DNA from 2 places in the Clostridium sp. 19966 genome. Region 2 is predicted to be linked to the other one. Evidence: predicted binding sites of a transcription regulator. Region 2 holds the regulator's gene; the other holds the start of a gene.
What was found. Region 2 encodes LexA, which represses DNA repair genes until DNA is damaged. Its sites were predicted from a motif close to CNAACANNTGTTNG; they were not measured.
Positions count from the first base shown of each region.

Region 1: a site for LexA is predicted at 4,340-4,353, ahead of uvrB (excinuclease ABC subunit UvrB). Genes of this name have one in related genera too.

Region 1 is NZ_JACTOJ010000004.1:88,504-104,369, reverse strand. It holds gene IAI10_RS05525 (S41 family peptidase) at 5-1,276, shown strand; gene IAI10_RS05520 (site-2 protease family protein) at 1,304-2,653, shown strand; gene IAI10_RS05515 (IS1595 family transposase) at 2,973-3,977, opposite strand; gene uvrB (excinuclease ABC subunit UvrB) at 4,406-6,400, shown strand; gene uvrA (excinuclease ABC subunit UvrA) at 6,409-9,231, shown strand; gene IAI10_RS05500 (FHA domain-containing protein) at 9,291-9,728, shown strand; gene IAI10_RS05495 (FtsW/RodA/SpoVE family cell cycle protein) at 9,745-10,944, shown strand; gene IAI10_RS05490 (penicillin-binding transpeptidase domain-containing protein) at 10,960-12,381, shown strand; gene uvrC (excinuclease ABC subunit UvrC) at 12,420-14,300, shown strand; gene murB (UDP-N-acetylmuramate dehydrogenase) at 14,358-15,278, shown strand; gene IAI10_RS05475 (ABC transporter ATP-binding protein) at 15,377-15,866, opposite strand, start outside.
Region 2 is NZ_JACTOJ010000005.1:146,405-162,270, reverse strand. It holds gene rny (ribonuclease Y) at 273-1,817, shown strand; gene IAI10_RS07040 (stage V sporulation protein S) at 1,960-2,220, shown strand; gene IAI10_RS07035 (pyridoxal phosphate-dependent aminotransferase) at 2,376-3,572, shown strand; gene IAI10_RS07030 (PTS glucose transporter subunit IIA) at 3,652-4,110, shown strand; gene IAI10_RS07025 (HPr family phosphocarrier protein) at 4,123-4,383, shown strand; gene IAI10_RS07020 (DUF378 domain-containing protein) at 4,430-4,663, opposite strand; gene purB (adenylosuccinate lyase) at 4,813-6,243, shown strand; gene IAI10_RS07010 (tyrosine recombinase XerC) at 6,794-7,786, shown strand; gene IAI10_RS07005 (hypothetical protein) at 7,846-8,193, opposite strand; gene lexA (transcriptional repressor LexA) at 8,371-8,976, shown strand; gene IAI10_RS06995 (methionine gamma-lyase family protein) at 9,019-10,296, opposite strand; gene hfq (RNA chaperone Hfq) at 10,366-10,614, opposite strand; gene miaA (tRNA (adenosine(37)-N6)-dimethylallyltransferase MiaA) at 10,687-11,619, opposite strand; gene mutL (DNA mismatch repair endonuclease MutL) at 11,660-13,516, opposite strand; gene mutS (DNA mismatch repair protein MutS) at 13,535-15,866, opposite strand, start outside.

The DNA of each region.
Region 1 (15,866 bases), on a different contig from region 2:
CATAATGGATGAAAATAACAATAAAAAGACGGTGAATAAGAAAATTGTTGCTATAGTTGTTGTATTATTTTTGGCTACCAATATAATATCTTTATATTTAGGATCGTTTATAGCGCTTTATTCTGGTAATAAATATGCCATAAGCAAGAAAGATTATAATGATTATAAAGATATAAAGAATGTAGCTACCCGCGATGAAATTGTGGAGTTTGCAAAATTATTTGATATTAATAGGCAGCTCAATAAATATTATTATGAAAAAATAGACGAAAATGCTTTGGTGGATAGTGCAACAAAGGGCTTAGCTTCAGGGCTTAATGATCCGTATACTGTTTTTATGAATAAGGAGGACTTTACTAATTTTACTAATAGTATGAATTCGGCTTATGTAGGAATAGGTATAAGTTATGCTGCAGAAAATGGTAAGATTATAATAAAAACTGTGTTTGAAAATTCACCTGCTCAAAAAGCGGGATTACATAATGGAGATGCCATAACAAAAGTTAATGCAACTCCTGTAAGTGCTAGCAATCTGGATAATGCGGTATCCATGATGAAGGGCAAAGAAGGAGAAGAAGTAAATTTAACTATACTTAGAGATGACAAATCTTTTGATGTGAAAGTTAAGAGAGCAAAAGTCACAATGAATACTGTAAAGAGTGAAATGCTAAGTAATAACATAGGATATATACAGCTTTCTGCCTTTGATACTAATTCAGCTAATGAATTTGAGGCTGCTGCTAAAAGCTTGAAAAATAAAGGTATGAAAGGTCTTGTTGTGGATCTTAGAGAAAATGGAGGCGGAGAACTTGATGTATGCGTAGACATATGCTCACAGTTTGTTGATTCCAATAAAGTGATAGTAACTCAGAAGTATAAGGATGGCTCAAGCCAAGTTACAAAGTCCATAAGCAATAAGCAGTTATTAAAGAATATACCTTTGGTGGTTTTAGTAAATGGTGACACTGCAAGTGCTTCGGAAGTATTTTCTGGAGTAATAAAAGATTATAAACTGGGTACATTAGTTGGTAGCAAGACTTTTGGAAAAGGAATTGTTCAGCAAATTATACCAGATAAAAATGATGGAACTGCTCTTAAAGTCACAGTTTCTAAATATTATACTCCTAATGGAGAAAATATACATAAAACTGGCTTTACTCCTGATGTTACTGTTAACTACGATTATGAGAAGGCGTTAGAATCTAACACCTATAACAAAGCTTCAGATGCTCAATTAAACAAAGCATTGGAGCTAATTAACGATAGAATGAAATAAGATGATTAACGAGGGGGATTCTTTTCAATGGATTTAGCGATTTATACTCTTAGGGCATTGACTTATGCAATAGTTGATCCATCTTTAGCGAGTATTTTAATTATTTTGGCATTTGTATTATTTTTTCAAAATAGAAAAGTGTCTATGATGCAAAAAATGGTTATTGGTGAAACCATAAGTTCACCATTAGAACTTACATTGTCTCAGGTAGTAATGGGCATATTTGCAGGGATATTAGGAAGCATTATGCTAACTTATGCAGGAGTAATGTTTAATCAGAATTCTGGCATTGAAATAATTTTTATTATTTCAATAATTCTTATGCTTATAAAACCTAAATATATATGTTTTTCATATTCAGGAGCAGTACTTGCATTTGCCAGTATACTCACAAATGATGTGTATAAATATTTTACTGGTTCGCCTATGCACGGATTCAATATTAATATTGATGTTACAGCACTTATGACCTTAGTTGGAATATTGCATATAATAGAGGGTATACTTGTTGTTATTGATGGACGAAGAGGTGCAATTCCGGTTTTTACAAATAGTGATGGTAAAATCGCTGGCGGTTTTGCATATAAAAGATATTGGCCAATCCCTATTTTAATAATATTTTTAATATCTTCTTCAGCTACAAGTGCAAGTGATGTTGTAGAAGCTGTCAAGACTCCAAATTGGTGGCCTATTATTTCCAATAATTATTCAGCCTCTTTTCTTAAGAGTGCTGTTATGGCAGCATTGCCCTTATATGCGATTTTAGGATATAACACAGTAACTTTTACTAAAACTAAGGTACAAAAAACTTTAATTTCTGGTATATCTATTTTAATTTATGGTATATTACTAACTTTAGTTGCACAGTTGGCTCACATTAATTTTGCAACTAAGGTTTTCGTAATAATTTTTGCTCCGTTAGCTCACGAATTAATGTTAAAAATTCAAAGTAAATTTGAGAAGAGCAGCAAATATAAATTTGTAAGTGATGGAGACGGTATAATGGTTTTGGATGTAACTCCAAAATCTTCTGCACATTTTATGGGAATAAAGAGCGGCGACACTTTATTAGAAATAAATGATGTGCAAATTGAAAAAGAGACTGATGTAATTGAAGGTATAAAATGTTCTTACAACGGAATAATGAAAATTAAATTAAAAAGGTCGTATGGAAGAGAAGAAATTTTAAATAATGATAAATATGATTCAACTAGAAAATTGGGTGTTGTATTTGTTCCAAAGTCTGTTCCCAAAAAAAGTATGGTCATAGGATATGAAGATATGAAATTTTCGGATTTTTTAAGTAACATAGTTAATAAGAAAAACAAAGAAGATGATGATAAAGATGAAAATAATGATGAAGACAAAAAACAATAATATTTAAATACATAACCTGTATCAAGATTTATATAGATTCTTAAATTGATACAGGTTTTTTTGTCATTATTTTTTAGAAAAATAAATTATGGTAAAGGCTCATAATTTTACTATAATTGCACCCTAGTATTGCACCTTTAAATTACATGTAGTTAAGTCACAAAAAATAGTAGTTATAGCTTATGAGATATAATTAAGAACATACAAGATATTTCATAAATTAAATATTTGAAAGAATAATAATTGTAAGAACAAAAATATTATTTTTACGTTTAATAAAAACAATTCTGAATTAAAAAGTTTATTTGCAATCTAATAATTAGTTTATGCTGCATATGAATTTAAAATTGCGTATTTTAATATTGCTTCCATAGAGAATAATATCATACAATGTGCTTTTTATAATTTGTAACAGAGTTTTTCTAGAGTTTATAAAATTCCACTTATTCCATGTAATATAAAAATCCATGTATTTTGTAGCTACTCCTCTAAAACTGTAAATTAAATTATGAAGTGCGCTTTCAAAGCTTCTTACCTTGGATAAATTAAATTTTGAAAGTGGATTAAAGGATATTCTAGCGATTTTGTGTATTTCTAATTTATGTATTTTGGCAAAGCTTTCATATTTATAATGATTCTTGGTACAAAGTACAGAATTCTTAGGAATTTTATTTGAAAGCAATGAATTTATAATAGAATAATTTGGAGAGTTTAAACAAGCTGTTTTAGAAAATATAATACCATTCTCATCAACACAAGACAGAACACAAACTTTATTTCTTGGTTTGCCGCAATTTAATATATTATACAGATTATATTTGCTGCAATTAGATTTAAGATTTTCATCAAAATAAGTTTCATCTATTTCTATTAAACCATTTAATTTAACTGGAAGTAGTGATGAAAGAGAATGCAAAATCTTATGTCGCCAATAAAAAGAAGTATTTTTATGAATACCAACTTCTTTAGCACTTTTTCTAATAGTAAAACAATTATTCATGCAATTTAAATAATTAATCCAATAAGCTAAAGGTTTTTTGCTGTGGTATAAGGGAGAGCCTGTAGATGAGCAAAATATTTTCCCGCAATTCTTACACTTATATCGTTGCTTTAATAGTCTATTTTTACCGTTTTTAATAATAGAGTTTGAGTTACAATGAGGACAGCATGATAAAGCATTAGGAGTATTTTTAATAGAATTTATTATGGAAGCTACATCATGGTTTGTAAGAAATTCATTTTTCCAGTTAGCCGATTTTAATATAGGATTTTTATATGTACTTTCAATATTATCTAAGGGATTATTCATATCTAATTTATTCATTTTTAAACTCCAATCTTCAAAATTATATATTCTTTATTAATCGAACTGATGTTCTAATTTAATTATTGACGCAATAAATTTTTTTAATCATTTAAATCAAAATATTATATGAAATTTTGCGCGCTTAATTTTATAAATGATTAATAACTATTAATTAAGAGATAATAAATAGTAAAGGTTAGAATTAAGTTTATAAATTCATCTACTACATTTTGTGACTAAGAGCTATAAATCCTACAGTAGCAATTAAACATTTCTTATCTACTACATTTTGTGACATAAATAGATGGATAAATTTTAGCAACAAACATACCTCATTTGTATGTTGACATACAAATACCAAAAGTATAAAATATTAATATCGAACAAATATTCGTAAATGTTTTACATTTAATATAGACCTTAATATTAGCAATGGAGGCTGTACAATGGGAGAGTTTAAGATAAAATCTAAATATAAACCTACGGGAGACCAACCTAAAGCCATAGATAAAATTGTGGAATCACTTCAGCAAGGTCATAGAGGTCAGACACTTCTGGGAGTAACTGGGTCGGGAAAGACTTTCACCATGGCAAATGTAATTGAAAGGGTGCAAAAGCCGGCATTGGTGCTTGCCCACAATAAAACATTAGCAGCTCAGCTTTGTTCAGAGTTTAGAGAATTCTTCCCGGACAGTTCTGTAGAATACTTTGTTTCCTACTATGACTATTATCAGCCAGAAGCTTACGTTCCGCAGACAGATACATATATAGAAAAAGATGCTTCAATAAACGATGAGATAGAAAGGCTCAGACACTCAGCTACATCCGCACTATTTGAAAGAAGCGATGTTATAATTGTAGCCTCTGTATCATGTATATACGGACTTGGTAATCCAGAAGAGTATAAAAAACTTTCTTTATCTTTAAGAGAAGGTATGAACAAAGAAAGAGATGAAGTTATCAAAAAACTTGTAGAAATGCAGTATGAGAGAAACGAAATAGATTTCCACAGATCTACCTTTAGGGTAAAGGGAGATGTGCTTGACATAGTTCCTGCCTCAACAAACCAAAAAGGAATAAGAATTGAATTCTTTGGTGATGAAATAGAAAGAATTAGAGAATTTGATATCCTAACTGGTGAAATACTACATGATTTAAAACATACCCAGATTTTCCCGGCATCGCATTTTGCAACATCTCAGGAAAAATTAGAGGTAGCTATTAAAAAGATAGAAGACGAATTAGAAGATAGGCTTAAGGAACTTACCTCTCAGGATAAATTATTGGAAGCGCAAAGATTAAAGCAGAGAACAAACTTTGATATTGAAATGATGAGGGAAGTTGGATATTGTACCGGCATAGAAAACTATTCTAGAATTCTTGATGGAAGAGATTCAGGAACTCCTCCTCAAACATTAATAGATTATTTCCCTGATGATTTTCTATTGTTTATTGATGAGAGTCATGTAACTCTTCCGCAAGTTAGAGCCATGTTCGCAGGAGATAGATCTAGAAAAAATACACTTGTGGATTATGGTTTTAGACTTCCATCTGCATTTGATAATAGGCCACTTCAATTCAACGAATTTGAAGGAAAAATAAATCAGGTTATTTTCGTAAGTGCCACCCCAGCAGCTTATGAACTTAACAATTCTTCTATAGTGGCAGAGCAGATAATAAGACCTACAGGACTGCTGGATCCAGAGATAATTGTAAAACCTGTGACAGGACAGATAGATGATTTGTATACTCAGATTCAAGAAACTGTGGCTAAGGGCTTCAGAGTGTTGGTAACCACACTTACTAAAAGAATGTCTGAAGATCTTACAAGGTATTTAAAAGAACTCAATGTAAAAACTACCTATCTTCATTCTGGCATAGATACTATAGAGAGAATGAAGATAATAAGAGATTTAAGAAAAGGCGAATTTGATGTTCTAGTAGGTATCAATTTGTTAAGAGAAGGATTGGACATACCGGAAGTTGCATTGGTAGCAATATTAGACGCGGATAAGGAAGGATTTTTACGTTCAGAGACATCGCTGATCCAGACTATAGGAAGAGCAGCAAGAAATAGTGAGAGTAAGGTAATAATGTATGCGGATAGAATCACGGATTCGATGGGAAAGGCCATAGGAGAAACAAATAGAAGAAGAAAGCTTCAGATTGAATACAATGAAAAAAATGGAATAGTTCCAACCACTGTTATGAAGGATATTAGGGATGTTATAGAAGTATCCAAGGTATCCGAGGAAGGTGTGGAATATGGCTCTATGGAAGAAGCTTTAGAAGGAACTAAGGAAAACTTAGAGAAGACTATGGAAAAGGTTGAGGCTGAAATGAGAATAGCCGCAAAGGAATTGCAGTTTGAAAGAGCTGCACAGCTCAGAGATAAGCTTATGGAGTTAAAGAAAAAGTTGAATAAAATAAATAAAGGTTGAGGTGTGAGATGGGAAATACTATAAAGATAAAAGGTGCAAGGGTAAACAACTTGAAGAATGTAAGCTTGGAAATTCCGAGAGATAAGCTAGTAGTATTTACTGGTCTATCAGGTTCGGGAAAGTCATCCCTGGCATTTGACACATTGTATGCAGAAGGACAGAGAAGGTATGTAGAATCATTATCATCCTATGCAAGACAGTTTTTAGGACAAATGGATAAACCCGATGTAGATTACATAGAGGGATTGTCTCCAGCTATATCAATAGATCAGAAGACTACCAGCAGAAATCCACGTTCTACTGTAGGTACAGTTACGGAAATATATGATTATTTAAGACTTTTGTATGCTAGAATAGGAGTGCCTCATTGTCCTAAATGCGGTAAAGTAATAAGCCAGCAAACTGTGGATGTTATGGTAGATAAGGTGCTTTCTTTGGAAGAGAGAACCAAAATACAGGTTATAGCACCTATAATCAGAGGAAGAAAAGGCGAACATGAAAAAGTTCTTGAAAATATAAAGAAAAACGGCTTTGTAAGAGCAAGAATAGATGGAATTATGTATGACCTTACAGAAGATGATGTTAAGCTTGAAAAAAATATTAAACACACTGTAGAAGCAGTCATAGATAGATTGGTGGCAAAACCAGATATAAGAAGTCGTTTAGCAGATTCTATAGAAACAGCATTAAAAATAGCTGATGGGCTTGTAATAATAAACATTATAGATGGAGAAGACATTTTATTCAGTGAAAAATTTGCCTGCCCAGACTGCGGTATAAGCATTGATGACCTAGAACCAAGATTATTTTCCTTTAACTCACCTTTTGGAAAATGTGATAAATGCGATGGGCTTGGAACTTTAATGGAGATAGACCCAGATTTAATTATTCCTGATAAGAGCAAGAGTATCATGGAAGGAGCTATTGCAGCTTGGGGAGAAGGAAGATTGAAGGAAGATTCCTGGACTTTTGCTGTGCTCACGGCTTTAACCAAGAAATATAAATTTTCTTTAGATACACCTGTTGAAAAGCTTTCAGATAAAATTGTGGATATACTTCTTTATGGTACAAAAGGTGAAAAGCTTGTAGTTAAATATGATAAGGAATTTTCTCAGGGGGAATTCAATCATAATTATGAAGGCATAATAAACAGCATGAGAAGAAGGTATATGGAAACCAACTCAGACTACATAAAGAACGAAATAGAACAATTTATGAGTGATAATCCATGTCCTAAATGTAAAGGGGACAGATTAAAGCCAGAGGCTCTTTCTGTAAAAATAGCAGATAAGAATATAAGTCAATTCTGCAAGCTTCCAATAAGAGATGAGCTTGAATTTGTAAATGGGTTAGAGCTTTCTGAAAAGAATAAGATGATAAGTGCTCAGATAGTAAAAGAGATTAAAAGCAGACTGCAGTTTTTAATAGATGTAGGACTTGATTATTTAAATCTGGCAAGAAATGCAGGAACACTTTCAGGAGGAGAAGCTCAAAGAATACGACTTGCTACTCAGATTGGTTCCAGCCTTATGGGGGTATTATATATACTTGATGAACCAAGCATAGGCTTGCATCAGAGAGATAATGATAAGCTTATTGCAACTCTTAAGCACTTGAGAGATATAGGAAATACTCTAGTAGTGGTAGAGCATGATGAAGATACAATAAAAGAAGCAGATTTTATTGTAGATATAGGACCTGGAGCAGGAGAACACGGCGGAGAGGTAATAGTTGCCGGATCTCTTGAGGAAGTTAAAAAATGCAGTGAGTCCATAACAGGTCAATATCTTACAGGAGAAAAAAAGGTAGAAGTGCCTGTAGAAAGAAGAAAAGGCAATGGAAACTTTATAAAGATAAAGGGAGCAAAAGAAAATAACTTAAAGAATATAAATGTACAAATTCCTTTAGGAGTATTAACTGCTGTAACTGGAGTGTCAGGATCAGGGAAAAGTACTCTTGTAAATGAAATACTATATAAAGGACTAAATAAAATTATAAATAAATCAAAGGTATTTCCAGGAGCACATAAGGAAATAACAGGATATGAAAATATTGATAAAATAATAGATATAGATCAAAGCCCTATAGGCAGAACACCTAGGTCCAATCCAGCAACCTATACTGGTGTGTTCGATATAATAAGAGATGTATTTTCTAGCACCTCAGAATCAAAAATGAGAGGCTATAAGCCGGGAAGATTCAGTTTTAATGTAAAAGGCGGAAGATGTGAAGCTTGTTCTGGTGATGGAATAATTAAAATAGAGATGCAATTCTTATCTGATGTTTATGTTCCTTGTGAAGTCTGCAAGGGTAAGAGGTATAACAGAGAGACTCTTGAGGTAAAATATAAAGGCAAGAATATTGATGAAGTGCTCAATATGACAGTGGAGGAAGCACTGGATTTCTTTGAGAATATGCCTAGAATAAAAAATAAAATCCAGACCCTTTATGATGTAGGTCTGGGATATATAAGATTAGGTCAGCCTTCCACTCAGCTTTCCGGTGGAGAAGCTCAAAGAATAAAGCTAGCTTACGAGCTTTCTAAGAGAGGTACAGGAAAGACCTTGTATATTTTGGATGAGCCTACTACAGGTCTTCATATTGATGATGTAAATAGATTGGTAAAGATACTTCAAAGGCTAGTAGATGTAGGAAATACAGTAGTGGTAATTGAGCATAATTTAGATGTTATAAAATGCGCAGATCATATAATAGATTTAGGACCAGAAGGCGGAGATAAAGGAGGAACCGTAATTTGCAGCGGAACTCCTGAAGAAATATGCAAGAATAAAATCTCCTATACAGGACAATATCTCAAAAAAATGTTATAATAAATTTTAGACTAGCATAAAAATATGCTAGTCTTTAAATTAATTGAGGTGGTGTAGTTATGGTGGATTATGCTAAATTGCTTAGACCTATTTTTATAGCGGTATTTATATCCATAATATTCATAATAATTTTCATGTCCTTAAGGATAATGTACAAGGATGTAAACAATAGTGATAAAAAGAAAATATTAAGAAAATCTCTAGGACTTGAAGTGGAATACGTAAGTGAAAACTCCAATTTGAAAAGAGGAAGTATAGTTCCGGTAGGTGCTGGATTAACTATAGGAAGAAAAGAAGAGAATAACGTGATAATAAATGATCCTTATGCTTCGGGACATCACGCCAGAATCTATGTTAAAAATAATGATTTTATACTAGAGGATCTTGGAAGCACTAATGGCACCAAACTTAATGGTGGTAACATAACAGATAAAGTTACTGTAGAAGTAGGAGACGAAATAAAGATAGGGAATACTGTCTTTAGAGTGATTGGATAGGATTCGGGGTGATTGGATGAAAAGTAGAAGAGGTGAAATTGGGCTGCTATTTATGACATACCTGCTGACATTTGCTATATTTGGCAACCTTTTTATTCTTAAACAGCCTTTTGATAAAGGTGCACTGATAATTGCAGGAATAGTATGCTTATTAGTAACTTATGCGTATATAGTAATAAGAAAGTTTTTTCCTGATGGTGATAAGTACATATTACAGTTCACAGCTATACTGTCAGTTATAGGTATAGCCATGATATATAGAATAAGCTCTGGAGAAGCCATAAAGCAGATAGTATGGTTTGTGCTGGGAATGTCCATGTTTATACTTATTGTAGTAATACTTCCCGATATTAGGAATTACTCTAAGTATCAGATGATTTATTTGGTAGGAACTTTAATATTCATGGCAATGGCTGAGTTCATAGGTACTACTAAATACGGATCTAAAAACTGGGTATATGTAGGAGGCTTTGGGTTTCAGCCTTCTGAAATAGGAAAAATATTTCTTGTGCTTTACTTAGCTAGTGCTCTCAGCAAGTATAAAACTTTTTTGGATTTAATTCAGCCAGCTTTAGTAGTTATGGCTACCTTGGGATTTATGGTACTTCAAAAAGACTTGGGATCGGCATTGATATTCTTTTGTATTTCTGTAACTATGCTTTACATATCAACCTCTAAAGGCAAATACGTACTTGTAGGTTTTATATTATTTGCCATAGGAGCATATATAAGTTATAGATTATTTGCTCATGTAAGATTAAGAGTTGATATTTGGAGAAATCCATGGGCTGATCCTACAGATAAAGGGTATCAGCTTGTACAATCACTTATTGCTATAGCTTCTGGAGGATTTTTAGGCAGCGGCTTGGGCATGGGGTATCCAGGATACATACCTGTGGCAGATAGTGACTTTATATTTGCAGCTATCTGTGAGGAATTTGGGACATTCATAGGATTCGGCATAATACTCATATATTTTTTGCTATTCTATAGATGTCTTAGAGTTTCCTTTTATATAGAAGATAGATTTACTCAGTTAGTAGCAGCCGGATACAGTGTAATGATTGCAAGCCAAGTATTAGTCATAATAGGAGGAGTTGTAGGTGCAATACCTCTTACAGGTATAACATTGCCACTTTTAAGCTATGGAGGAACATCTATGCTGACAATTTTCTTTGCACTTGGCATATTACAGAAAATTTCAGAAGATGCTTAGAGAGGAGGCTAGAATATGGACGATATATCTAAAAATATAAAAAAGGTGCTTATAATATTCTTTTTACTGTTTTGTCTTTTAATATCTTATTTCTCTTATTTCATAGTAGTTAAAGGACCATCAGTAGCTAAAAACACGAATAATAAAAGACTTTGGGCAAAGAGAAATGAGGTGCTCAGAGGAACAATATATGATAGGAATATGACCGCACTCACTAAAAGCGAGAAGATAAATACATTAACACAGAAGAGGGAATATACAGGAGGTGCACTATTTGCTCATGCTCTTGGATATGTAAACCAGAAATATGGAATCACTGGTCTTGAAAGCACCTATGATGATGATCTTATGGCCGATAACGAACTTTCTTTCTGGGATCTTTGGAAGAATAAAGGCGTTGATAAGGAAAAAGTAGGTCATAGCATAGAAACTACTTTGGATTCTAATGTTCAAAAGGCTGCTTATGATTTATTAGGAGACAGAAAAGGTGCAGTTGTTGCATTAAATCCTAAAACAGGAGAAATATTGGCTATGGTATCTAAGCCTTCCTTTGATCCTAACAATTTAGATACTATATGGAGCAGCATAAATAGTGATAAAAACAGGCCTTTGCTGAATAGGGCAGTTTCTGGCTTATATCCCCCTGGATCTTCTTTTAAGGTAGTTACTACAACTTCTGCTCTTCAGAATTTGCCAGGGATAGATAATGAAATATTTCATGATACAGGAAAACTGTATTTTAACTCAAAATACTCTCTTAGCAATTTTGGAGGAGAAGTTAATGGAGATATTAATTTAAAACAGGCACTTCAAGTTTCAAGTAATTTTGTATTTGGAACTATAGCAGGAAGGCTTGGAAACAGTAAGCTTAAGGCTACGGCAGAATCCTATGGCTTTAATAAAAGTATTAAAGGTAATGGCATTATAGTGGATAACAGCAGATTTCCTACTATACCGAGTACGGAGCCTGGAAATATAGCTCAAAGTGGTATAGGACAAAGCAGCATATTAGCTACTCCTATGCAGATGGCATTAGTAGCTTCCACTGTTGCAAATGGGGGAGTAATGATGAAGCCAAACCTGGTAAAAAAAGTGATGACTTATGATGGAAAAACCATCAGTACAGTGCAGGCGGAAATTTTAAATACTGTCACCACCAAGGATATAGCTGCCGAGATAGGTTCCTATATGAGAGGAGTTGTAACCTCTGGAACAGGAAGAGCTGCCAGTGTAGCAGGTGTTGAAGTAGCTGGAAAGACAGGAACAGCGGACCACAGTGATGACGGAAATTCTACGCCACACGCTTGGTTTATAGGCTTTGCACCTTATAGTAATCCTACAGTTGCAGTAGCAGTAATTGTAGAGGATGGAGGACAGGGTGGTATAGCTGCTGCCCAAATAACTTCAGGAGTAATAAAAACAGCACTTGGAAAATAAATTTTGTTTCGCTATATTGACTAGAGGATGTGAGACTTATGTTTGACTTTGAGTATCAGCTTAAAATGCTGCCTGATAAGCCGGGCGTATATATAATGAAAAATTCACTAGGTGAAGTTATTTATGTAGGAAAGGCAAAAATACTTAAAAATCGAGTAAGACAATATTTTCAGAATTCTTCTAATCATACTTCCAAGGTTAAGGCCATGGTTAAGAATATAGCTGAATTTGAATATATAGTTACAGATTCTGAAAGAGAAGCTCTTATATTAGAATGTAACCTCATAAAGAAATACAGGCCTAGATATAATATTCTTTTAAAGGATGATAAACATTATCCTTTTATTAAAATTACTACTAATGAAGAGTTCCCAAGAGCTTTCGTTGTAAGAAATTATGTTAAGGACGGGAACAAGTATTTTGGACCCTATCCGGATGCTTCAGTGGTGTACGAGACTTTAGATATAGTAAAAAAGATTTTCCCCTTAAGAACCTGCAAAAGGAATATAACGGAAGCAGGAGAAAAAACAAGACCTTGTCTCAACTATCATATAGGGCTTTGCAAGGCACCCTGCGCTGGATATATAAATAGAGAAGAATACAGTGAAATTGTTCAAGATGTAATAGACCTTCTTTCAGGAAAAGACACTGATTTCGTAAGAAGGCTTAAGCAGCAAATGAACGAGGCTTCTGAAAATTTGGAGTTTGAAAGAGCTGCGGCTTTGAGAGATAAAATCAATGTGCTGATAAAAGTCCAGGAAAGACAGAAGATAATCATAGGAAACTTTGAAGATGAAGATTATATAGATATATATGGTGATGGAAAAGATACCTGCGCTCAAGTATTCTTCTTAAGGCAAGGAAAAATAGTTGGAAGAGAGCATTACATCCTTGAGAATACAGGAGATGAAGAAGAGAGCAGTATTATAGCTCAGGTCATAAAGCAATTTTATGGTGGAACACCTTTCATTCCAGCGCACATATTTGTACCTTCTGTGGAAGATGGAGAGCTTTTAGAGGAATGGCTCAGCACGAAAAAGGGAAGCAAGGTTTCTGTTAAGGTTCCTGTAAGAGGAGAAAAAAGGCAGCTTTTAGAGATGGTTAAAAAGAATGCCACTGCTATGCTGGAACAGTTTAAAATAAAGCTCATAAGGGATAAGCAGATAAATAGTGAAGCTATTGCAGGGCTCGGTGAGATTTTGGACTTGGAAGAGGCTCCTTTCAGAATAGAGTCCTATGATATATCAAATATACAGGGCTTTGATTCCGTAGGCAGCATGATAGTGTTTGAGGGGGGAAAACCTAAAAACAGTGATTATAGAAGGTTTAAAATAAAGACAGTTTTAGGTGCTAATGATTATGATAGCATGAGGGAAATATTAGAAAGAAGATTCGAACATGGATTAGAGGAAGTAAAAAAGATTCAGGAAAGAAATTTAGAGTTCAGCAAGGGTAAATTTTGCATTTTTCCTGATTTGATACTTATGGACGGTGGTAAAGGGCAAGTTAATGTAGCTTTAGAAGTGCTAAACAAATTTGGAATAGATATTCCTGTATGCGGTATGGTTAAGGATGACAATCATAATACTAGAGGACTAATATTTAACAATATAGAATTGCCTATAGAATCAAACTCTGGTGTGATGCAGCTTATAACTAGAATACAGGATGAGGTGCATAGATTTGCTATAACTTACCATAGAACTTTAAGAGATAAAAGGGTGCTTCATTCTGTGCTGGATGAGATACCTAATGTGGGTGAGAAGAGAAGAAAGGCTTTGTTGTCAAGCTTTGGCTCCATAGATAAGATAAAAAATGCAACTTTAGAAGAATTAGCAAAAGCGCCTTCCATGGATAAAAAATCTGCAGAAAGTGTGTTTAACTTTTTTCATCAGCACTTGAAGGATAAAAACAGTTAGGGTATACTATTAATGTTGTTATTTTAGGTTTAAATCAATTAAGATAGGGGAAAAAAGATGAATAGGTATAGTGGTCTTATTTCTGATTTCACTGCTATTGTGGGAGAAGAAAATATACTATTGAATGAGCCTATGAGCAGGCATATATCTTTTAAAGTGGGGGGACCAGCAGATATACTATTAACTCCTGAAAACAATGAGGCGGTTCAGCAGGTTATTAAGATTTGCAGCAGTAACAACATACCATATTTTATAATGGGAAATGGATCGAACCTTATAGTAAAGGATGGGGGATTTCGCGGAGTTGTAATTAAACTTGTGAAATTAGATAGTATTAAAGTTGAGGACAACAAGATTATATGCGGCAGCGGCGCACTTTTAAGTGATGTTTCAGATAAGGCGTTAAAAAGCAGTTTAACAGGCTTTGAATTTGCTTGCGGTATACCAGGATGCATTGGCGGTGCGGTTGCCATGAACGCCGGAGCTTACATTAGTGAAATTAAAAATGTATTAGAAAGTGCCTTAATTGTTGATAGACAAGGTGATATAAAAAGACTTTCTAATGAACAAATGGAGTTTGGCTATAGAAATAGCTATGTACTTAAGAATTCTTGTACTGTTCTAGAAGCGGTTTTTTCTTTTGAGCATGGGGAATACAGTAAGATAAAAGAATTGATAGATGATTTTCAAAACAGGCGCAGTAACAAGCAGCCTCTTGAATATCCTTCTGCAGGAAGTACTTTTAAAAGACCAGAAGGTTATTATACCGGGAAACTCATAGAAGATTGTAACTTAAAAGGTTACTGTGTAGGGGGCGCTCAGGTATCGGAGAAGCATTCAGGTTTTATTATTAATAAGAAAAATGCAACAGCAATGGATATATTAAGGCTCATAGAACATGTGCAGAAAATTGTTCATGAATGCTATGGAGTGGAATTGAAAACTGAAGTAAGAATAATAGGTGAAGATGCAGTATAGTGGATGCTGCATCTGCCTTATGTCACAAAAAATAGTAGATGAAATTTCATCTACTATTTTTTGTGACTAAATGTGATGGCAACTTGAGGTGCCCCTAATTAAGCTAAATACTTAAATTGAGATTGATATAAATTGTAATATTCGCCTTTTAATTCCATAAGCTCATCGTGGGAACCAGCTTCCACAATAGTACCTTTATCAATATACATGATTCTGGTTGAGTTCTTGATTGTAGATAGCCTGTGAGCTATTATAAAGGAAGTTCTATTCTTCAAAAGTTCTTGAAGACCCTGTTGAAGCAGAATTTCTGTATTTGTATCTATACTTGAGGTAGCTTCATCAAGTATTAATATAGCAGGATTAGCCAAAAGAGCTCTTGCAAAGGCTATCAATTGTCTCTGACCTGCTGAGAACATGGTACCTCTTTCATTAACTATGGTGTTATATCCATTATCAAGAGATTTTATGAAGTCATGAGCTCGGACTATTTTAGCCGCTGCAATAACTTCATCATCTGAAGCTGTAAGATTTCCATATCTTATATTGTCCATTACCGTACCTGAGAAAATAAAGGAATCCTGAAGCATA
Region 2 (15,866 bases):
AAAACTATTTTATCCAAGTGATTGCAATTATGTATTATTTAAAAATTGCATACTTGGATTTTTTATTTGTTAAAGAAAAGCACATAAATTAAATATACTGTTTATTGCTGTACTTAAATATCTATAACTTGACATTATATAAAATATAATATAAAATAAATACAAATACTGGTTTATCATAGTAAAATATTATCGATGTTATATATGACACCTTTTCTAGCTTTCATAATTGATTGCTAAAATTTACGCAAAAAAGCAAAGGAGGTGTTCGTATGGAATTTGAAATCGGTATGGGCATATTAATATTTATTATAGTATCAGCAGCTTTGTTTGCTGTGTACTTAGTAAGGAAAAGTTTAGTTGAAAAAAATATCATTAGAGTTCAAGAAGAAGCTGCTAAGGTTTTGGAATCTGCTAAAAGAGAAGCGGATTCCACTAAAAAGGAAGCAGTTTTAGAAGCTAAAGAAGAGGTTCACAAATTAAGAACTGACTTTGAAAAAGAATCAAGGGAAAGAAGAAGTGAAATTCAAAGATTAGAAAGAAGAATTTTACAAAGAGAAGAATCCTTGGATAAGAAAAGCGATATGCTTGAAAAAAGAGAAGAAACTATTAACCATAAGCTTCAAGAGGTTGAAACTCTTCAGCAAAGTGTAAATGAAATCTATACAAAGCAAAGAGAAGAATTAGAGAAAATATCAGGGCTTAGCTCTGAGGAAGCTAAACAACTTCTTTTGGAAGAGTTAAATGCTGAATTGAAGCATGATTCTGCTGTAATGATAAAGGAATTTGAAACCAAAACCAAAGAAGAATGTGACAAAAAAGCTAGAGACATAATAACTACAGCCATTCAAAGATGTGCGGCAGATCATGTGTCTGAATCAACGGTACATGTGGTTGCTTTACCTAATGACGAAATGAAAGGTAGGATAATAGGCAGAGAAGGTAGAAACATAAGAACATTGGAAACATTAACAGGCGTTGATTTAATAATAGATGATACTCCTGAAGCTGTTATACTTTCAAGCTTTGATCCTATTAGAAGAGAAGTAGCAAGAATAGCTCTTGAAAAGTTAATAATTGATGGAAGAATTCATCCAGCTAGAATTGAAGAAATGGTTGATAGAGCTAAAAAAGAAGTTGAAAATGACATAAAAGAAGAAGGAGAGCAAGCAACCTTTGAAACTGGAGTACATGGATTGCACCAAGAGCTTACAAAGCTTTTGGGAAGATTAAAGTACAGAACAAGTTATGGTCAAAACGTTTTAAAACATTCTTTAGAAGTAGCATATTTAGCAGGACTTATGGCTAGTGAACTTGGTTTAGATTCCACCATTGCAAAACGTGCGGGGCTTTTACATGATATAGGAAAAGCAGTAGATCATGAAATTGAAGGACCACATGCTCTTATTGGTGGTGATATTGCTAAAAAGTATCATGAAACTCCTATAGTGGTAAATGCTATAGCTGCTCATCATGGTGATGTAGAGATGCAGAGCTTAGAAGCTATATTAGTTCAAGCAGCTGATGCTATATCTGCAGCTAGACCAGGTGCAAGAAGAGAGACTTTAGAAGCATATATTAAAAGATTAGAAAAACTCGAAGAGATTGCAAATTCATATGAAGGCGTAGAAAAGTCATATGCCATCCAAGCAGGAAGAGAAATTAGAATTATGGTTAAACCAGATCAAATTGATGATGCAGGGGCAATCGAAATGGCAAGGAATTTAGTTAAGAAGATAGAAAATGAATTAGAATATCCTGGCCAAATAAAAGTTAATATTATAAGAGAGACCCGAGCTATTGACTATGCAAAATAAATAAGATAAGTTTGAAAACAAAACTCCTTTTTAAATTTTGTAAAAAAATATATTTTTTACAAAGTTTAAAAGGAGTTTTTAATAATTTGTAGAAATATATAATAGATTTACTTTTCTATATAGTAATTAAGGAGGTACAAATATGGAAGTATTAAAGGTTTCTGCAAAATCTAGCCCAAATTCTGTAGCAGGTGCTTTAGCAGGTGTTTTTAGAGAGAAGGGTGAAGTTGAGATACAAGCTATAGGAGCTGGTGCTATAAATCAGGCTGTAAAAGCAATAGCTATAGCACGTGGCTTTGTTGCTCCTACTGGAATAGATTTGATATGTGTTCCTGCATTTGCAGATATTGTGATAGAAGGAGAAGAGCGAACTGCTATTAAGTTCATAATTCAGCCAAGATAAATAACGGACCTTAATGGTCTGTTTTTTTTATTTAGTTAACCTATATATCATTAATAATATATTTACAATATAGCTTATTAATGATATATTTTATATGTAATTATTTAATAAAGTACATATTAACTTCTAGTTTAATCTATATTGGAGGGTGAAAAATGGAATTTTCTAATCTTGCCTCTAAGTTGCAACCGTCAATAACCTTAGAAATTACTGCAAAAGCTAATGAAATGAAAAAGAATGGTATTGATGTTATTAGTTTTGGAGCAGGTGAACCTGATTTTAATACACCGCAGAATATAATAGAAGCTGCTAAATCAGCTATGGATAATGGATTTACTAAATATACGCCATCTTCGGGCATAATAGAATTAAAACAGGAAATAGTAAAGAAATTTAAAAGAGATAACAATTTAGATTATGGCACATCGCAAATAATAGTTTCTACTGGCGCAAAGCAATGTCTATCTAATGTTTTTCAAGCAATACTAAATAAGGATGATGAGATAATAATAAATAAGCCTTGCTGGGTTACGTATCCTGAACTTATTTCATTATATGGAGGAGTTCCAGTATATGTAGATACTGATGAGAAAGATAGTTTTAAATACAAACTTGATAATCTAGAAGCAGCTGTTACTAGTAAAACTAAAGCTATAATAATTAATAGTCCTAATAATCCAACTGGTGCAGTTTATAGTAAAAAAGAGTTAGAAATGATTGCAAGCTTTGCAGAAAAATATAATCTTATTATTATTTCTGATGAGATATATGAAAAATTAATATATGGAGATTCTACCCATATAAGTATTGCATCTTTATCTCAAGATGCGTATAATAGGACTGTAGTTATAAATGGATTTTCAAAAACATATTCTATGACTGGATGGAGAATTGGATATGCAGCAGGTGCAAAAGAAATTATAAAGCTAATGGGAAGCATCCAAAGCCATACAACATCGAATGTTAATTCCATAACTCAGTACGCTTCTGTTGAAGCTCTGTCTGGTCCGCAAGATACTATAGCATATATGAAAGAACAATTTAATGCTAGACGTGATTATATGGTTGACAGAATTAAAGCTATCCCATATGTAACATGTGTAAGGCCGGAGGGTGCTTTTTATGTTATGCTAAAAGTTAAAGACTTATATGGTAAATATATAAATGGAGAATCTATCTTAAATTCTACTATTTTTTCTAGTGTACTTTTAGAAGAAGCAAAAGTTGCTGTAGTACCTGGTGCTGCATTTGGAGCTGACGATTACATAAGGTTATCCTATGCAACTTCTATGGATAACATAAAAAACGGATTGGATAGAATAGAGAAATTTATAAAAAAAATAGTCATTTAATATTAAAACATTTTAATATTAGAAAAATCGTGATATATTATTAATTAAGAAGTAATTTTTAGTAAAGGGTGATTATGCTATGGGAAAACAAGTTAAACTACTTTTACCAATTGATGGCGAAGTGTTAGCCTTAACAGAGGTAAACGATTATCTTTTTAATAAAAAGATAATGGGGGATGGTGCTGCTATAAGACCTAAAGGTAATTTTGTTTATTCACCAGTTGATGGAGAAATAACTCTTGTATATGATGCAAAGCATGCAATTGGAATCAAAACCGAGGACAATCTTCAATTATTAATACATGTAGGTATTGATTCGGTTAAATTGGAAGGAAGAGGTTTTGCTTCTTATGTAAAAGTTGGAGAAAAAGTAAAAGCTGGAGATAAGATTCTGTTTTTTGATAGAGAGTTTGTTGAAATGCAAGCATCAACAGTTACTCCGTTAGTAATTACTAACTCCGAAATCATAGAAACTATTGATATAAATTTTAAAACTAATAAAGCTAAAGACACATTTATGACTGTAACATTAAAATAGGGAGGAATTTACATGGTAAGTAAGGAAGTATGTGTAAAGAGTGCTACCGGGTTACATGCTAGACCGGCAACTCTTTTAGTTAAAAAAGCGTCATCATTCAAATCAGACATAACAGTTGAGTATAATGGAAAAAAGGCTAATGTCAAAAGCCTTATAGGTGTTTTATCCCTAGGAGTATCTAGAAATTCAAACATAACGATTACAGCTTCAGGAGATGATGAAACCTTAGCTGTAGAAGAATTAATAAAACTTGTTGATTCTTTAGAAGAATAATTAATTAGAGGGAACCTTTTGGTCCCCTCTTTGTTATGTTGGTGGTTTAATTAAATTTATTATGCTTTAATATGTAAAGCAGATATATTACATTTAATGCTGATAGGCCAATTACTAAATAAATTATTCTTTCTACAACAGAAGAAGCAAATCCGAAAGCATTTGCAATCTGTGCAACTATATTGAAATCATTGTTGCCTATTCCAATAAAACCCCAATTTAATGCGCCAATCAGCACCAATATAATAGTAATCTTGTCTGGCAGGCTTAATTTATACATATTTATTAACCTCCTACAGTATTAAATAAGATTATTATAATAGAATTATATTATCTATAATTGCATATAGAACTGAGTACTTTACAGAAAAAGAATTTTATTTTAAATTATTAAATACTAATATTAAAGATCATTTAAGGAGGCTAAAAATGAGAGATTTATACAATACACCGCTTAATGCTAGATATGCTTCAAAAGAAATGAGTTATATATTTTCAGATGATATGAAGTTTAGGACTTGGAGAAAACTTTGGATAGCTTTAGCAGAAAACGAAAAGGATTTGGGGCTGAATATAACAGCTGAGCAAATTAATGAACTTAAAGCTAATGCTGAGAATATAAATTACGAAGATGCTGAAAAGAAAGAAAAAGAAGTTAGACATGATGTTATGAGTCATGTATATGCCTATGGACTTCAATGTCCATCTGCTAAAGGAATAATTCATTTAGGAGCAACAAGCTGTTATGTAGGCGATAATACAGATATAATAATTATAAAAGAAGCTTTATTGCTGATAAGAAAAAAACTAATTAATGTTATAGCTGCTCTTACTAAATTTGCTGTAAAATATAAAAAAATGCCTACTCTTGGATTTACTCATTTGCAACCTGCTCAATTAACAACTGTTGGAAAAAGGGCGTGCTTATGGATTCAAGATCTTACCATGGATTTAGAAAATCTAGATTTTGCTATAAGCAATATTAAATTATTAGGCGTTAAAGGAACTACGGGTACTCAAGCTAGTTTTATGAATCTATTTAACGATGACGAGGATAAGGTAAAAAGACTTGATCAAATGGTATGCAAGAGCATGGGATTTGAAGCTTCTTATATGGTTACAGGTCAAACGTATCCAAGGAAACTTGATTCAATAGTTTTAAATACTTTATCAGAAATAGCTCAGAGTGCATATAAATTTAGCAATGATTTAAGGCTGCTACAAAACATGAAGGAAGTAGAAGAACCCTTCGAAAAAAATCAAATTGGCTCATCAGCTATGGCTTATAAGAGAAACCCTATGAGATCTGAAAGAATAAGCGCTTTATCTAGATATGTTATAGTTGATGCAATGAATCCAGCCATAACAGCTTCAACTCAATGGTTTGAAAGAACATTGGATGATTCTGCCAATAAGAGATTATCTGTTTCTGAAGCCTTTTTAGCTTTGGATGGAGTGTTAAATTTATATTTAAATATATCAGAAAATATGGTTGTCTATGAGAAAGTTATAGAGTCTCATGTAAAAAATGAATTACCTTTTATGGCTACTGAGAATATACTTATGGAAGCAGTTAAAAAAGGTGGGGATAGACAGGAATTACATGAAAGAATTAGAATACATTCTATGGCTGCTGCTTCTAGAGTTAAACAAGAAGGCAAAAACAATGATTTGATAGAACGAATTATTAATGATGAAGGTTTCAATATGAGTGAAAAAGAAATTCTTGATATCATTGATCCTTCTGAATTTGTAGGGAGAGCTCCTTCTCAGGTTGACGATTTTGTTAATGAGTGTGTAAAACCTATATTGGAATCTAATAAAGATATAATCGGCGTTCATGCTGAAATTAATTTATAAAAAATAAAATTATTAAAAATAGAATTCTCTTGTATAAGAGAATTCTATTTTTTTATAAAAAATTATAAAAGATATATATCCACAAATTGGGATTAAAATGTTTATATATATAATTTTCGTAATTATACTCAATCTGTGGATGGGAAATAATGGTATAAATATACATAAGTTATAAATGCAAAATAAATCAGCAAAAATGAAAAAAGAAATTTTCTGCATAAATAGCTTAATAAACGACAATTACTATATATAAAGTAAAAACGCGCTTTAGCAGATATTCAACATTATTTGTTTTAATAATTTTTTTACGACAACAAATATAATTTGATGATTTGTTTATTAAATTTTATAAAAGGGAATTGGGATTATAGCTGCAAAAGCAATAAAACTTAAAGAAATATGATCTATTTTACCTTAAATATACGTCGCTAAATAACCATTTAGCGACATGTGGTTGAAAAAAGTATGGAATTTATGCTATAATTAACATAGAAGCGTTTATTGATGCTCATAAAACTTTAATTATCCCCTATGGAGGTTTGGTATAAGTATGAAATATGATTTTAATATTATATCTGATACAAGGTTTCCTGAAAGAGTTATAGAGTTTGTAAATTATTTATCAACTATAAAAGGAAAGTCTCCCAATACTATAAATGCATATAAGGTAGACTTGCTTACCTTTTTTAGGTTTATGAAAATATACAAGGGTTTAGCAGACAAAAATTTAGAATTTGAAGAAATAGAAATTAACGATATAGATGATAATTTTATAAAGAAAATTAAATTAGCTGATTTATTTGCGTTTCTTTCTTTTGCTGAAAATTATAGAAACAATGGTACATATGCTAGAGCTAGAAAAGTAGCTACTTTGAAATCATTCTACAAATATTTATATGGAAAGGCTAAATTTTTAGATGAAAACCCTACCCTTGAATTAGAATCCCCCAAAATTCAAAAAAGACATCCTATATATTTAACCTTGGATGAAAGCAAAGCTTTACTTACTAAAATGGATAAAACAGATTCCAATTATGTTAGAGATTATTGCATTATAACATTGTTTTTAAATTGTGGAATGCGTTTATCTGAATTGTGCGGTATCAATATTAGCAATATAAAAGGAGATACTTTAACTATAATAGGTAAAGGAAATAAAGAAAGAACTGTATATTTAAATAATTCCTGTATTAGTGCTTTAAATAATTACATAATAGAAAGAAGCAAAAAGCAAACGCAAATTCCTTCTCAACACAAAGATGCCTTATTTGTCTCCGAAAGGAAATGCAGAATTAATAAAAGAACGGTTGAAAGAATTGTTAAAAAATATATTGGAGAAGCAGGATTGGATGAGCAAAAATATACTCCGCATAAGTTAAGACACACTGCAGCTACACTTATGTATAAGCACGGAAAAGTTGATATAAGAAGCCTTCAGATGATTTTAGGCCATGAAAATATATCCACTACACAAATTTATACTCATGTTGATGATGATAAATTGAGACAGGCTGTAAATTCAAACCCTTTAAATGATATGTAGTAGAATTATAGAGCTTAAGGCTTTTGATTTCTTAAGCTCTATAATTCTAATTGTGTGATTTATATATCGCTTTTCTTTAAATGCTTTGATATAAAAAATCCAGGAAATAACTCTTCAAAAATAGCATTGTCTTTATCTTCTAGGGTTTCGCCTAAGCCAGTTACATCTTCTATATATTCTACAGGATCAGAGTTATCATCGAACTCATCCCTTACGTCTAAAACGAGTTCCTCTTGCATAGTATCTTCTTCTATACTGTCTACTATAACTTCTCTGTAATCATCATTATTTTCTTCTAAACATTTACCACAATTATCACAAATTTTGCTGCTATCTAAATCACAGATATTACATTCACCGCAGTCATTACATAATTTATTTGAATTAAATAAACACATTTTACTCATAAAAGTATCTCCTTTTACAATATTATATATTATAAAATTAATTTATAATATCCTACACTTACAATAGTATAATGAAATAAGAACTAAATTTCAATAGAAAAATAAATAATAGAACGTAAGTTTGATATTTGATATAAATAATGTTATAATTAATTTATGATTGAGAGGTGTATTACTATGACTGAACGAAATACTAAGCAAAAAGAAGTATACGATTTTTTAAAAAAATATACCGAAGATAAGGGATATCCACCTTCAGTGAGAGAAATATGTGAAGCAGTAGAACTTAAGTCAACTTCAACTGTTCACGGTCATTTAAAAAGATTAGAAAAGAAAGGTTTAATCAGAAGAGATCCTACTAAACCAAGAGCTTTAGAGATAACGGAATTAGCAAACAGTAAAAGAGAAATGATAAATATACCTATTGTAGGCAAAGTAACTGCTGGTATGCCTATTTTAGCCTTTGAAAATATAGAAGATACTTTCAGCATACCTTTAAATTATGTAAAAAATAATAATCAATTATTTATACTAAATGTTAAAGGTGTTAGTATGATAGAAGCTGGTATTTTAGATGGAGATATGGCGATAATAGAAAAAACAGATATTGCTGATAATGGAGATATAGTAGTAGCTCTCATTGATAATGAAGCAACAATAAAAACTTTTTATAAAGAAAAAGACCATATAAGGCTTCAACCTGAAAACAAAGATTTGGATCCTATAATTGTTAAAGATTGTAAAATTCTTGGAAGGCTTGTTGGTCTTTATAGAGCATATTAACAAAAAGAAAGCTGAGTAAACTACTGCAGCTTTCTTTTTTGATTAAAGTATATTATTTAAAGCAATCATCAACCCTATTTTTACATGTTCTAGAGTTAATCCACCTTGTAAATATGCTATATAAGGTTCTCTTATTGGAGCATCGGCAGATAATTCTATGGAGGCTCCTTGCACAAAAGCGCCAGCAGCCATTATTACTTGATCATTGTACCCTGGCATATCCCAAGGTTCACATTCTACAAAAGAGTCTATAGGCGATCCCTTCTGAATACCCTTGCAAAAATTTATCAGTTTATTTTTATCGTTAAATTTTATAGCTTGAATTATGTCGCTTCGCCTATCATTGTATTTAGGCAACACCTCAAACCCTGCTAACTCAAAGAGTTTAGCGCACAGCACAGCCCCTTTTACAGCTTCTATAGATATATGAGGAGCTAAAAATAACCCTTGGAAAAGCTGTCTCATAACTCCAAAAGTTGAACCACACTCCCCTCCTATTCCGGGAACAGTCAATCTATAGGATGCTTGTTCAACAAATTCTTTCTTTCCTACAATATATCCACCTGTAGGAGCCAGACCTCCTCCAGCATTTTTTATTAATGATCCGGCCATTAAATCTGCACCTACATCTGTAGGTTCTTTTATATCTATGAATTCTCCATAACAATTATCTACGAAACAAATAACATCATTTCTTATAGATTTTATAAATTTTATGACTCCTTCTATTTGATCTATTGAAAATGATTTTCTCCATCCGTAACCAGTAGATCTCTGAATATGAATTAGTCTTATCGATGAATCGTTTAATAATTCAAACTTTATTTTATCTAATTGAAAAGTATCATTTAATAAATTAATTTGCTTATATTTAACTCCGTATTCTCTTAGAGAACCAAGCTTTTCTTTATCGCTAATTCCTATTATATTATGTAATGTATCATAAGGTAATCCTCCTATAGTCAGTAGAGTATCGCCAGGTCTTAAATTACCAAATAGAGCCGTTCCTATAGCATGAGTACCATTAACAAAATGAGGTCTAACTAGTGCGCTTTCTGTATTAAAGACTTGAGCAAAGACCTTATCTAAAGAGTCTCTACCTATATCTCCATAGCCATAGCCAGTGCTATTAGTAAAGTGTGATTCACTTATTCTTTCATCTTGAAAAGCTGCTAATACTTTTAATTGATTTAGTTGCTTTATATCATCATAGTATTCAAATTCTTCAGCTACTTCTTTTTCTGCTCTCTCAATAAGTTCTATGATTTCATTTTTTATTTTATATTTGCTTTTTAAAAAATCTTTAGTGTTAATATTCATGTTCACATACCTCCGTAACAATATTAGCATATAAAAAAAGAATAGGCAATTACAGCCTATTCTTTTTTATTATTCTATATTTTCATCTTCGTTTGTATTGTTAAAAAGTATGTTTCTTCCTGGAGTGATTGTAGATATAGCATGCTTATATATCATCATCTGCTTACCATCATTATCTAAAACCACAATAAAATTATCAAAACCTTTTACAAAGCCTTTTAATTGAAATCCATTCACTAGATGGATTGTCACTACTATTTTATTCTTTCTAGCATTATTTAAAAAAATATCTTGCAAATTGTTAGTTGTTTTATTCATTATGTTATCCCTCCAAATACCTCTTTTTTTATTAATTCTATATAATTATAAAAAATCCTTTTAATATATGAATTATTTTTTTATTAAATTTATCATGTAAGTAAGAATATCATTATCAGAACGAAAATTTTCTTTTTCTATCCAATGAACTCTGCTATCTTTTCTAAACCAAGTAAGCTGCCTTTTTGCATAGTTTCTGCTGCCCTTTTTTATAGATTCAATGGCTTCTTCAAGCGTATATTTATCATCTAAATAATATAATATTTCTTTATATCCTATACCTTTCATGGATTGCATATCTGCATTGCAATTGAAAGATTTCAATTGCTTAACCTCTTCAATAAGTCCCAATTCCAGCATTTTATCTACTCTATAATTTATGCGATTATATAAGGCTTCTCTTTTCATTGTAAGTACAAAATACAACACATCATAAGGTATATCATATTTAGCTGATTCATCAATTTCAAACTGGCTAAAAGGCTTGCCGGTTAGCTTATATACTTCTAATGCTCTTATAACTCGTTTTACATTATTTTTATGAATTTTTAAGCTAGCCTCAAAATCTACAGCTTGAAGCATATGGAATATATACTCAGCTCCTTTTTCATTAGCCAAGTTTTCTAAATAAAGTCGATAATTTTCATCTTTATTTGCATCCGTAAAATTATAGTTGCAAATTAAAGAGTCTATATATAGACCTGTTCCGCCTACTATTAATGGAATTTTGTTATGCTGTATCATCGATGAAATTATTTTTTCGGATTGTTCTTTAAAATCAGCAACACTAAAACTTTCCCAAGGTTCTATTATATCAATCATATGATGAGGAACTCCACTCATCTCCTCTGGCGAAATTTTTGCAGATCCTATATCCATCCTTTTGTATATTTGCATAGAGTCTGCTGAAATTATTTCCGTGTCTAGCATGTGCGCTAACTTAATAGATATATCTGTTTTGCCAACAGCCGTAGGCCCTGCTATAATTATTATTTTAGGTTTCATTAATTTATCTCCTGTTTAGTTTACATAATAATTATTATATCTACTGAATTCTTTTAAACTTTTTTTCAAGTTCATATAGTGTCATTTTTATTATAGTAGGTCTCCCATGGGGACAGTTAAATGGCTCCTCAGCATATCTTAAATCATTTAAAAGTGCACCTATTTCCTGTTCATTTAGTTTATGATTAGCTTTAACTGCTGATTTACAGGCTAAAGTAGCAATATTATTATATTTTATATCCACAGTTTTGGCGCTGGATGAATTTTTTATGCTATCAATCATAGAAAGAAACATATTTTTGTATTCAAGCTTTCCAAGTATATAAGGAACTTCTCTTATAGTTATAGTATTATCTCCAAAAACTTCTATATTAAAACCAGCATTTTTAAAAATTTCATCATTTTCGGAATATATAAAATAATCTTCTGCTGAAAGTTCTAATACAACCGGTGAAAGAAGTATTTGTGATGTAACTGTACCTTCTCCAATTTCCTTTCTATACTTTTCAAACATAATTCTTTCATGAGCAGCATGCTGATCAATTATATATAATTCTGAAGCATATTCGCACATTATGTAGGTGTTATTAAAAGTTCCAATATATTTTAAATCGGGGAACTTAGCACTTTCCTCTTTATAAACTAATTGATTTTCAGATATGTTTTCACTTTTATTACTTTTTATATAATCATTTTGTGTTATTTGATCATATATTTTTGTATAAGAGTTTAGCGAATCAGAGTTTTTCTTTAAATCTAAAGGAAGATCTATTGTAATAGGTTCAACTGGAATGACTGAATTATTTTTAAAATAGTTACTATCATCAGGTAAAGACTCTTTTAAAATAGGACTATTGCTTTCTAATTCGTTTATGTCATTTTTAAGCTGTAGCTCAAACTTTTCTTTTAAGCTTTCTCTAAGTCCGCTATGAACTCCATCAAAAACAAGTTTAAATATTTCTCTATCTTCTTTAAACTTAATTTCTGCTTTTGTAGGATGAATATTAACATCTATATATTCAGGGTATATGTCTAAAAATACAACAAAAAAAGGAAATTTATTTATCATCAAAAATGATTTTAACGCGTTTTCCACTGCAGCTGTAATCAATTTACTTTTTATATACCTTTTATTTACAAATATAGATTGATGATTTCTTGTACCTCGAGTAATATCTGCATTCCCTATATATCCATATACGGAAGCTGTATCATTATGATTTTCAAAATAAATTATATTTTCACTAACAGTTTTTCCATATATTATTCTAATAACATCAACTATGTTATTGGTACCATAAGTATGCATCACGTTTTTATTATTATTAATAAGATTAAAGCTTTTGTCTGGATTGCACAGCGCTAGCCTATTGATAATATCTGAAATTGAGGAAGCTTCCTTGGAAGAACTTTTCATAAACTTAAGTCTTGCTGGAACATTAAAGAATAAATCTCTCACTAAAATATTTGTACCTAAATTGCAGCCAGCGTCTTTAATGCTATTTATTTTACCGCTTTCTATTTCTATATCTCTTCCATAATCAAATTCTTTAGTTCTGCTTTTTAAGTTTACTTTGGATACTGCAGCAATGCTTGCAAGTGCTTCTCCCCTAAAGCCTAAAGTATTAATATTAAATATATCATCAATATTTTGTATTTTGCTGGTGGAATGAGGTAAAAAGGCTTTGCTTAGATCTTCTGGATGAATGCCACTACCATCATCTATTATATTTATGCTCTTTAATCCACCCTCTTCAATAATGATATCTATAGAATTACTCCCAGCATCAATACTGTTTTCTACTAATTCTTTAACTACAGAAAAAGGTCTTTCAATTACTTCTCCTGCAGCAATCTTATTGGAGGTTTCTTCCGTTAGCATATTAATTCTCTTCATAAATTATCACCTCCCACTTTATAAATTCTTTGATTTTTTTATTATCTCATATAGCTTATTCATAGCATCCATAGGCGTTAAATTAAGAATATCTATAGAAGAAATCTCTTTAATAAGAGAATTTTTCTCTAAATCAAGAAAATTCATTTGATAAGCAGAATTTTCTTGGTTATCTCTGTTCTTTTCATGCTTTGAAGATTGTACTTCCTGAGACACAGTTATAGTATTTTCGTCTTCTGAAGAGTTCTTCTCAAGCATACTTAATATTTCTTTAGATCTATCGATTACTTTTTGGGGAAGTCCTGCAAGTTTTGCAACTTCTACTCCGTAGGATTGGTCAGCTCCACCCCGCACAATTTTTCTTAAAAATACTATCTCGTTTCCTATTTCTTTTACTGAGACAGAATAATTCTTAACTCCCGGAATTTCACCTTCTAATTTCGTTAATTCATGATAATGTGTAGCAAATAAAGTTTTACATTTTAAATTATCATTATTACTTATATACTCTATAACAGCCCAGGCTATGCTTAAACCGTCATAGGTACTAGTACCCCTACCAACCTCATCAAGAAGCACCAAGCTATTATTAGTAGCGTTATTTAATATGTTTGCCACCTCAGACATTTCTACCATGAAAGTGCTCTTTCCAGATGAGAGGTCATCCGATGCACCTATTCTAGTAAATATTCTATCACAAATACATATATCTGCTGAAGAAGCAGGGATAAAGCTGCCTATTTGTGTTAATATTGAGGCCAAAGCTACTTCTCTCATATATGTAGATTTACCTGCCATATTAGGACCTGTTATTATAATCATTTGATCATTCTTATTGTTTAAATAAACATCGTTACATATAAATGTTCCCTTGTTTATGACTTTTTCCACTACAGGGTGCCTTCCATCTTTAATATTGATGTAACCTTCTTCATTTATTTTAGGTTTACAATAATTATTCTCTAAAGCTACATCAGCAAGAGAAGTTATGCAATCAATTTCAGATATAAGTCTGGCACTAGTTTTCATTCTATTTATATTGGTTTCTATAGAATTTCTTATTTCAACAAAAACATTGTATTCCAATGAACATAGTTTCTCTTCTGCACCCAATATCTTTTCTTCCATTACTTTTAAGTCTTCTGTTATAAATCTTTCAGCATTAGCTAAAGTTTGCTTTCTTATATATCTATCTTTTGGAATAGAAGAATAATTGGATTTACTAATTTCTATATAGTAACCAAATACCTTATTATAACCTACTTTAAGAGATTTTATTCCAGTAAATTCTCTTTCTTGATTTTCAAGAGAAGCTATCCATTCTCTTCCGTGAATTTTTGCTTTTCTTAGTTCGTCAATTTCCGGATTATAGCCATCTTTAATTATATTTCCTTCCTTTACAGATAAGGAAGGGGATTCTATAATTGAATGATCTAAAATCTTATAAATATCCGTTAATTCGTCTAGATTTGAATAGATAAAACTTAGTAAATTGCTATTAGAGTCTTTTATAATATTCCTTATTTTAGGTATATTGTTTACAGAGCTTTTTAAGGAAAGCATTTCCTTTGCATTTACGCTTTGTGCTGAAATTTTTCCTATAATCCTCTCTATATCATAAACCTTTTTTAAAGCTTCTTTTAATTCAGACAGTATTGAAAAATTATTTCTTATTTCCTCAACGGCATCCAGCCTATCTTCTATTAGTACCTTATTTATTAATGGCTGTTCGAGCCATTTTCTTATCATTCTGCTTCCCATAGAAGTAGATGTTCTGTCTATAATATGAAGAAGAGAGTCTTTCTTTGATTTATCCCTTATGTTCTCTGTAAGTTCTAAATTTTTTCTTGTGTTTATATCCATATTCATGTAATCAATTATATTGTAAAATTGAAGATCTGTTATATTTGACAAAGTAAGCTTTTGGGTATCAAGTATGTAATTAAGAATTCCGTTTATACTATATAATACACTGGTATTTAAATTATCAAATCTTTCATTTTTAAATTGACTATTTAGGTTATCTAAATAGTTATTCTTAAAATACTCTTTAGATCTTACAGTTAATGTAATCTGAAATTTTGCTTTAATATCATTGATAATAGATTCTGATATATTTTCCTCTATTAAAATTTCTTTAGGAGAAAATTTGGAAATTTCGTCTATTATTAATGTAGGAACTAAATTAAAATTAGTAGCATAACATTCCCCAGTAGATATATCTACAAAGCATAAACCGCACATTAAGCTGTCTTCATCAATATACATGCTCATGATATAGTTATTTTTATTATCGTCTAGAAACATGGAATCAGTAAAAGTTCCAGGGGTTATAATTTTTATTATACCC